Regions from separate parts of the Streptomyces sp. NPDC046985 genome, predicted to be linked through region 1. Evidence: riboswitches for the same ligand, from Rfam matches in the RefSeq annotation. Region 1 holds a riboswitch; the other holds the start of a gene.
The links. Region 1 has a riboswitch for cobalamin ahead of ABZ861_RS00805 (ribonucleoside-diphosphate reductase subunit alpha). Riboswitches for the same ligand answer to the same signal wherever they lie in the genome.
Positions count from the first base shown of each region.

Region 2: linked by a shared signal. The riboswitch ahead of ABZ861_RS27815 (CbtB-domain containing protein) and the one ahead of ABZ861_RS00805 (ribonucleoside-diphosphate reductase subunit alpha) in region 1 are both predicted to bind cobalamin.

Region 1 covers NZ_JBEYWK010000001.1:176,829-181,325, forward strand. Annotated here, with positions in the region: gene ABZ861_RS00790 (DUF3311 domain-containing protein) at 1-61, shown strand, start outside; gene mctP (monocarboxylate uptake permease MctP) at 58-1,677, shown strand; gene ABZ861_RS00800 (GNAT family N-acetyltransferase) at 1,784-2,290, shown strand; cobalamin riboswitch at 2,318-2,493, shown strand; gene ABZ861_RS00805 (ribonucleoside-diphosphate reductase subunit alpha) at 2,617-4,497, shown strand, end outside.
Region 2 covers NZ_JBEYWK010000025.1:88,961-93,457, forward strand. Annotated here, with positions in the region: gene ABZ861_RS27805 (methylmalonyl-CoA mutase family protein) at 1-396, opposite strand, end outside; gene ABZ861_RS27810 (enoyl-CoA hydratase/isomerase family protein) at 1,124-2,191, shown strand; cobalamin riboswitch at 2,348-2,484, shown strand; gene ABZ861_RS27815 (CbtB-domain containing protein) at 2,527-2,748, shown strand; gene ABZ861_RS27820 (CbtA family protein) at 2,770-3,522, shown strand; gene ABZ861_RS27825 (histidine phosphatase family protein) at 3,817-4,413, opposite strand.

The DNA.
Region 1 (4,497 bases):
CGCCGCGGGCGCTCCCGCGAGCGCCGCCGGCGCACCCGCGAAGGGCGGTGCCGCGGAATGAAGGACGGCGTCAACGGCGTCGCGCTCGGCGTCTTCCTCTTCTTCTTCGTGCTCGTCACCGTCCTGGGCTTCGTGGCCGCCCGCTGGCGGCGGGCCGAGAACGAGCACAGCCTGGACGAGTGGGGCCTGGGCGGCCGGTCGTTCGGCACCTGGATCACCTGGTTCCTGCTCGGCGGCGACCTGTACACCGCGTACACGTTCGTCGCCGTCCCGGCGGCGGTCTACGCGACCGGCGCGGCCGGGTTCTTCGCGGTGCCGTACACGATCCTGGTCTACCCGCTGATCTTCACGTTCCTGCCCCGCCTGTGGTCGGTCTCGCACCGGCACGGGTACGTGACGACCTCGGACTTCGTGCGCGGCCGGTTCGGCTCCAAGGGGCTCTCGCTGGCCGTGGCGCTCACCGGCATCCTGGCGACCATGCCGTACATCGCCCTCCAGCTCGTCGGCATCCAGGCGGTGCTGGACGTGATGGGCGTGGGCGGCGGCAGCGGGTTCGGCAAGGACCTGCCGCTGCTGATCGCCTTCGGCGTGCTGGCCGCCTACACCTACTCCTCGGGACTGCGCGCTCCGGCGCTGATCGCGTTCGTGAAGGACGCGCTCATCTACCTCGTCATCGCGGTCGCGATCATCTACATCCCGATCAAGCTGGGCGGGTTCGACGACGTCTTCGCCAAGGCGACCGCCGCGCTCGGCCACGCCAATCCCCTCACCGGCAAGCCGCGGGGCGCCCTGGTGCCGCCCGAGGCGGGCCAGTGGACGTACGCCACGCTCGCCCTGGGCTCCGCGCTGGCGCTGTTCATGTACCCGCACTCGATCACCGCGACGCTCTCCTCGCGCAGCCGCGAGGTGATCCGGCGCAACACCACGATCCTGCCGCTGTACTCGCTGATGCTCGGACTGCTCGCGCTGCTCGGCTTCATGGCCATCGCGGCGGGCGTCAAGGTGACCAACGGCCAGCTCGCCATTCCGCAGCTCTTCGAGGACATGTTCCCGGACTGGTTCGCGGGCGTCGCCTTCGCGGCGATCGGCATCGGCGCGCTGGTCCCGGCGGCCATCATGTCGATCGCCGCCGCGAACCTGTTCACCCGCAACATCTACAAGGACTTCATCCGGCCGGACGCCACGGCGCGGGAGGAGACCCGGGTCTCCAAGATCGTGTCCCTGCTGGTGAAGGTGGGCGCGCTGGTCTTCGTCCTCACCATGGACAAGACGGTGGCCATCAACTTCCAGCTCCTGGGCGGCATCTGGATCCTCCAGACCTTCCCGGCCCTGGTGGGCGGCCTGTTCACCCGGTGGTTCCACCGCTGGGCGCTGCTGGCCGGCTGGGCGGTCGGCATGGCCTACGGCACGCTGGCGGCCTACGGGGTCGCCTCGCCGACGCAGAAGCACTTCGGCGGCTCGGCCAAGGAGATCCCCGGCATCGGGGAGATCGGCTACATCGGCCTGACGGCGTTCGTGCTCAACGCGGCGGTCGCGGCGGTGCTGACCCTCGTGCTCCGGGCGGTCAAGGCGCCCGAGGGCGTGGACGAGACGGCGCCGGAGGACTACACGGCGGACGCCGGGGACCCCGGCGTCGCGGTGGACCTGCCCCCGGCGACCGCGGACTCCGCGCACTAGGGAAGGCATCCCCGCACTCGCCGGGGAAGCCGCTCCCGCGCACCGCACGGGCCGCCGACGACTCGCCGGCGGCCCGTTGTCGTACCCCTGCGGGACACTCGGAGGCATGGACTTCACGATCCGGCCGGCCGACCCCGGCGAGTACGGCGCCCTCGGCGAGATCACCGCTCAGGTGTATCTGCGCGACGGCCTGCTCGACTTCGGGGAGAGCGACGGCTACCTCGCGGAGCTGAGGGACGTCGCCGCGCGGGCGGCCGACGCCGAGGTGCTCGTGGCGGCGGCGGACGGGCGGGTGCTCGGCGGGGTCGCCTTCGTGCCGTCCGGGGGCCCCATGGCGGACATCGCGGGGCCCGGCGAGGCCGAGATACGGATGCTCGCGGTCGCGCACGCGGCGCGCGGCCGGGGCTGCGGCGAGGCCCTGGTGCGCGCCTGCGTGGCCCGCGCGCGGACCGCCGGGGACTGCGTCCGGGTCGTGCTGTCCACGCAGCGCACCATGGCCGCCGCCCACCGGATCTACGAGCGCCTGGGGTTCGTCCGGACGCCGGAGCGGGACTGGAACCCGGATCCGGAGTGCGACGACATCGCGCTGCTCACCTATGCGTTGACGCTCTGACACGCTCCGCAACCGGTGCGACACAACATATGGGGGTGGCTTTCCGGCCCGGCACAAGATGTATGCTCATGCTCGCTGTCGCCGCAGGGGAATCCGGTGCGAATCCGGAACTGTCCCGCAACGGTGTACTTGTGCGCATCCGTCCTCCTGGGCGGAGCGTGCTCGCGTCAGTCCGAACGCCTGCCGACAGCCGCGCCCGGCCGTCCGGTCCGGGCGTCCGACGTCCGGGCCTCGTGGAATGGGCCGGTGGGCGCGGCGCCGTCGTGCGCTCGTGAACTGCCCCCTGCCCTCGGCGAGGCTCCGTGCCGAGCGAGGGAGTGCCCCACGTGACCATCGCGCCAGCCGACCCGGCTTCAGCCGTTGGCCTGGAGCCCGAAGGTCCCGGCGCCGCGCTGCTGCGGACCCTGACCGAGCTGACCGCCGACCTCCCCGACGCCGACCCGAGCAGGGTGGCCGCCGCCGCGCTGCGCGGCCGTTCGGCCCGCGCCGACGAGGCGGAACTGCGGGAACTCGCCACCGAGGCGGCCGCCGGCCTCATCTCCGAGGACCCCGCCTACTCCCGGCTGGCCGCCCGGCTGCTGACCCTGTCCCTCCGCGCCGAGGCCGCCTCGCAGGGCGTCGCCTCGTTCACCGGGTCCGTGGCCGTGGGCCGCCGCGAGGGGCTGATCGCGGACCGCACCGCCGCGTTCGTCCAGGCGCACGCCGACCGCCTGGACGCGCTGATCGACCCGGGCGCCGACGACCGCTTCGGCTACTTCGGCCTGCGCACCCTGTACAGCCGCTACCTGCTGCGGCACCCGATCACCCGCAAGGTGATCGAGACGCCCCAGCACTTCCTGCTGCGGGTCGCGAGCGGCCTCGCCGAGGACGACACCGCCCGCTCCGTCGACGAGGCGGCCGCGCTCTACGGCCTGATGAGCCGCCTGGAGTACCTGCCCTCCTCCCCCACGCTCTTCAACTCCGGCACCCGGCACCCCCAGATGTCGTCCTGCTACCTGCTGGACTCCCCGCTGGACGAGCTGGACAGCATCTACGAGCGCTACCACCAGGTCGCCCGCCTCTCCAAGCACGCCGGCGGCATCGGCATCTCCTACTCCCGCGTCCGCGCCCGCGGTTCGCTGATCCGCGGCACCAACGGGCACTCCAACGGCATCGTGCCGTTCCTGAAGACGCTGGACGCCTCGGTGGCGGCCGTCAACCAGGGCGGCCGGCGCAAGGGCGCCGCGGCGGTCTACCTGGAGACCTGGCACTCCGACGTCGAGGAGTTCCTGGAGCTGCGCGACAACACCGGCGAGGACGCCCGGCGCACGCACAACCTCAACCTGGCGCACTGGATCCCGGACGAGTTCATGCGCCGGGTCGGCGCCGACGAGCAGTGGTCGCTGTTCTCGCCCGCGGACGTGCCGGAGCTGACCGACCTGTGGGGCGCGGAGTTCGACGCCGCCTACCGCCGGGCCGAGGCGGCCGGGCTGGCGCAGAAGACGATGCCCGCCCGGGAGCTGTACGGCCGCATGATGCGCACCCTCGCGCAGACCGGCAACGGCTGGATGACCTTCAAGGACGCCGCCAACCGCACCGCCAACCAGACCGCCGTGGCCGGCCGCGTCGTCCACTCCTCGAACCTCTGCACGGAGATCCTGGAGGTCACCGACGACGGCGAGACCGCGGTCTGCAACCTGGGCTCGGTCAACCTGGGCGCCTTCGTCGACGCCGCCTCCCGGGACGTCGACTGGGCGCGGCTGGACGAGGCGGTCCGCACCGCCGTGACCTTCCTGGACCGCGTGGTCGACGTCAACTTCTACCCGACCGAGCAGGCCGGGCGCTCCAACGCCCGCTGGCGGCCGGTCGGTCTGGGCGCCATGGGCCTCCAGGACGTCTTCTTCAAGCTGCGGCTGCCCTTCGACTCCCCGGAGGCGAAGGCGCTGTCCACCAGGATCGCCGAGCGGATCATGCTCGCCGCCTACGAGGCGTCCGCCGGCCTGGCCGAGCGCAGCGGCCCGCTGCCGGCCTGGGAGGAGACCCGCACCGCACGCGGCGTGCTGCACCCCGACCACTACGGCGTCGAGCCGGCCTGGCCGCAGCGGTGGGCGGCGCTGCGCGCCCGCGTCGCCGCGACCGGCCTGCGCAACTCCCTGCTGCTTGCCATCGCGCCGACCGCGACCATCGCGTCCCTCGCGGGCGCGTACGAGTGCATCGAGCCGCAGGTG
Region 2 (4,497 bases), on a different contig from region 1:
CAGCGCCTCCACCGGGATGCCGGTGCGCTCGCCGACGGTCAGCCAGAGCGAGGTGACGCCGTTCTCCAGATCGGCCAAGAGCACGCTGGCGTCCGCGACCGCGTGCCGCTGGCGGACGTCCCAGCCGCCGCCGGTGCTCCCCGCGGGCCTGCCCCCGCGCACGAACGGCGCGAAGCCCGGCAGCCCGGCGTCCGGCGCGGCGTCGCGCGCGGTGTACAGGGGCCGGATGCGCAGCCCGTCCTCCAGCGAGGCGGACAGGGCCTGCTCCGCCTCGGCGTCCGGGACCTCCTTGCCGGACTTGCGCAGCACACCCGCCACCAGGTGCTGCCACTGCTCAAGCGTCGCGTCAGGGAAGTCGGCCGCCAGGGAGAGCTCGTCGTCAGGCAGGACCGTCATGGTCGGATGCTAGGACAGGTCGTGCGGGAGCAGCAGGGGGAGCGATTGTGACCTTGTTCTCTCCGTGCGAGTGACCTGCGCCGCTCGGCGCCGCGGCGGCGCTCTCCTCCCTCGTCACGGGCGTGCCGGGCTCCGGTCGGCGCCCCGCGCGGGGGGCGTACGGGGCGCTCGCGGCCCGGGTCGCGCGTACGTCCGTTGGAGGGAGCGGAGGGGGAGGGGCGAGGGAGGACCAGGTGGCATGATCGTCGTCCGGGAGCCGGGAGCCGGGAGCCGGGAGCCGGGAGCCGGGAGCCGGGAGCCGGGAGCCGGGAGCCCGGAGCCCGGAGGAGGGAGCCCGGAGCCCGGAGGAGGGAGCCGGGAGCCCGGAGGAGGGGAGCGTCGGGCCGTCGGACGAGGAGGCAGGCGCCGGGGTGACCGGGCGACAAGCCGACAAGGCGACAGAGCGATGATGGGGCCAGGGATGTGCCCGGTGTGCCCGCCAGGCGGAGTGGGAAGGCGACCAGCGGTCCGGCGGCGTCCGGCGACGCGCCGGGCTCCCGAGCCGCCGGTGCGGCACGGTCCCCGGCGTCCGCGCCCCCGGCCCGCGTCCCCGCCCGCAAGGGACCGCGCGTCTGCCCCGCACGGACCCGCACGTCCGCACCGACGGACCCGCGCGTCCACCCGACCAGGAAGGAACCGACGAGATCATGCATGTCATCGCGGCCCGCGGTCTGCCGGAGGCGTTCGGATGACCGGCGGCGAGGCCCCCGTCCTGCTGCACACCGCCGGACGGGCCGCCCACATCGTCCTCAACCGGCCGAAGGCCCTCAACGCCCTCACCCACGAGATGGTCGCCCGCATCGACGAGGCGCTCACCGCCTGGGAGCACGACCCGGCGGTGCGCGCCGTGATCGTCACCGGCGCAGGCGAGCGCGGACTGTGCGCGGGCGGCGACATCCGCGCCATCCACGACGACGCCCGTGACGGCGACGGCGCCGCCGCGGCCGCGTTCTGGCGCGACGAGTACCGCCTCAACGCCAGGATCGCCCGCTATCCCAAGCCCTACGTCGCCGTGATGGACGGGATCGTGATGGGCGGCGGGGTCGGCCTCTCCGCGCACGGCGGCGTCCGGATCGCCACCGAGCGGTCCCGGATCGCCATGCCCGAGACCGGCATCGGCTTCGTCCCCGACGTCGGCGGCACCCACCTGCTCGCCGCCGCACCGGGTGAGCTGGGCACCCATCTCGGCCTGACCGGCGCGCAGATCGGCGCCGGCGACGCCCTGCTGTGCGGGCTCGCCGACCACTACGTGCCCTCCGCCGCACTCGGCGCCCTGCTCGACGACCTCGCCGAGCTGCCCGTGTCCGACGCGCTCGCCCGGCACGTGCAGCCGTCTCCCGAGGGCGAGTTGGCCGCTCAGCGGGAGTGGATCGACGCCTGCTACGGCGCGGACACGGCGGAGGAGATCGTCCGGCGACTGCTCGGCCACGGCGACCCGGCCGCGAAGGAGGCCGCCGAGACCTTGCTCAGCAGGTCGCCCACGGCGGTGAAGGTCACCCTGGCCGCCCTGCGGCGAGTCCGCCGACTCGGCTCGCTGGAAAGGGCGTTGAACCAGGAGTACCGGGTCTCCTGCGCGGCCCTGAGCAGCCCCGACCTGGTGGAGGGCATCCGCGCCCAGGTCATCGACAAGGACCGCGCTCCGCGTTGGTCGCCGTCGACCCTGGCCGAGGTCGCCGAGGCCGACGTCGAGCGCTTCTTCGCCCCGCTCGACGACCGCGAACTCGGGCTCCGGACGGACGACTTCGCGCAGGAGTGAGGCCGGGCCGTCGCGCGCCCGGCCTCGGGCGGCCCCGCGTTTCGCCGCGGCCGCCCGGCCACCGGGCCGCACGGCCGACCCGCCCGCGGCCCGGCGGCCGCCCGGCGGGAGAGGAAGATCACGCCGGGCGGCCGCGGTCTTGGCCGCGCTTCCCGCACGCGATACCGTCGATCCGGTATCGACGAGGGCAGGACGGAAGCCGGTGGGAATCCGGCACGGTCGCGCCACTGTGAACGAGCAGCCCCGCTGGGACGGGACGGCCCGTGAGTCAGACCCGTAGTCCTCGTCCAGTGCACCACCGAGATGGGACGCGAACTCCCAGAGGAGGCCCTGCCATGGCGCAGCACGTCGCCCAGCCGACCGCCACTGCCCCCGCCCTTCCCGCCAAGTTGCCGCTGAAGGCGATAGCTCCCTGGGCGGTCTTCTTCGGCATCCTGATGCTGGTCCTGCTCTACTTCGTCGGCGCCGAGCAGGGCGCCACCTCCGTGTTCAACGGCACGGACGTCCACGAGTGGGTGCACGACGCCCGCCACCTGCTCGGCTTTCCCTGCCACTGAGGCGAGGGACGCCACACGCCCATGAACTCCGCAACGGTAAGAAACCTGCTCGTCCGCGGCATGCTCGCCGGGCTGGCCGCGGGGGCGCTCTCCCTCGTCGTCGCCTACCTGCTCGGCGAGCCCACCGTCGACAGGGCGATCGGCTTCGAGGCCGCCCACTCCCACGAGCACGAAGCAGCGGTCGTCTCCCGCGCGTTGCAGTCCACCGCCGGCCTCGCCACCGGCGTCCTCGTCTACGGGGTCGCCTTCGGCGGGATCGCGGCGCTCGCCTTCTGCGTCGCGCTCGGCCGCGTGGGCCGGTTCTCGCCGCGGGCGACCGCGCTGCTGCTGTCCGGCTGCGCGCTGCTCGCCGTGTACGTCGTGCCGTTCCTCAAGTACCCGGCCAACCCGCCGTCGGTGGGCGACCCCGGCACCATCGGCAAGCGGACCGGCCTGTACTTCCTGATGATGGTGCTCAGCGTGCTCCTCGCCGTGGCCGCCGCGATCCTGGGCAAGCGCCTCGCGCCCGCCCTGGGCGCGTGGTGGGCGACCGTCGTCGCGGCGGCCGCGTTCGCCGTCGCGATCGGGCTGGCGTACGCCTTCCTCCCGGTCGTCAACGAGGTCCCGGGAGACTTCCCGGCCACCCTGCTGTGGCGGTTCCGGCTCTCCGCGCTGGCCGTCCAGGCCGTGCTGTGGGGGGCGTTCGGCCTCGCCTTCGGCGAACTGGCGGAACGGCTGCTCAGCCCCGAGCGCGCCCGGCCCGCCTCCGGCCGGGCGGTCGCGGCGGCCGACTGACGCGTCGTCCGGACGTCGACTGAGGTGTTGTCCGGACGCTGACTGAGGTGTTGTCCGGACGCCGAAGGGCCCGTCGGAATCGTCCGCGGGCCCTTCGGCGTTCCTGGGCGGCCGCGCGGGAAAGTCCCACCCGGCGCTCTCTGTCGGCCATGCAGGGAAGTCTCGCCCGGCGTTTCCGGGCGGCTGCGTGGAGGCGTCTCACCCGGCGTTCCCGGGCGACCGCGTGGGGGAGTCCCACCCGGCCGTTCCCGGGCGGCCGTGCGCGGAAGTCCCACCGGGCTTCGCGGGGCCGCGTCACCGCGGGCCGGAGCCGTCCTCGGCGCTCGACGCGAGCGGACGCCCCAGCCGCAGGTTCCAGCGTCCGGCCCGGCCGCTGAACTCCGTGACCGTCAGCGGGGGCACGTCCAGCCGCCAGAACGCCTCCTCCGGCAGGCCCACCGCGCAGACCGCGGCCGCCCGGATCACCTCCGGTTCGACCACGGCCAGCGTCCGGCCGTCAGTCCGCGCCAGCGCCTGGAGCCGACGCCCGACCCGGTCGCACAGATTCCGCACCGACTCCCCGCCGTGCGGCGCGGCGGCCGGGTCGGCCAACCAGCGCGCCAGCGCGTCCGGTTCGGCGGCGCCGACCTCGTCGAGCGTGCGACCCCGCCAGCGGCCCGCGTCGAGACCGGCCAGCTCTGGATCGGGGGCGGCGTCGAGACCGAGCGCCGCCGCCGTCTCCCGGCAGCGCCTCCCGGGCGAGGACGCGGTCCGCGCGGCCGACGGCAGCGACGCGGCCGCCGCGCGCGCCTGCGCCGCCCCCGCGGCGTCGATCGGATCGCCGTCGTCGAAGCGGGCCAGCCGCAGCGAACGGCTCGTCGCGGCCGAGAGGAACAGGACCCTGGCGGTCACGCCGTCGTGTCTCCCGTCTGTGCCGTCTGTGCCGTCTCTGTCGTCTGTGCCGCCCGCGATGTTCGCGCGAAGGGCGCGTTTCCC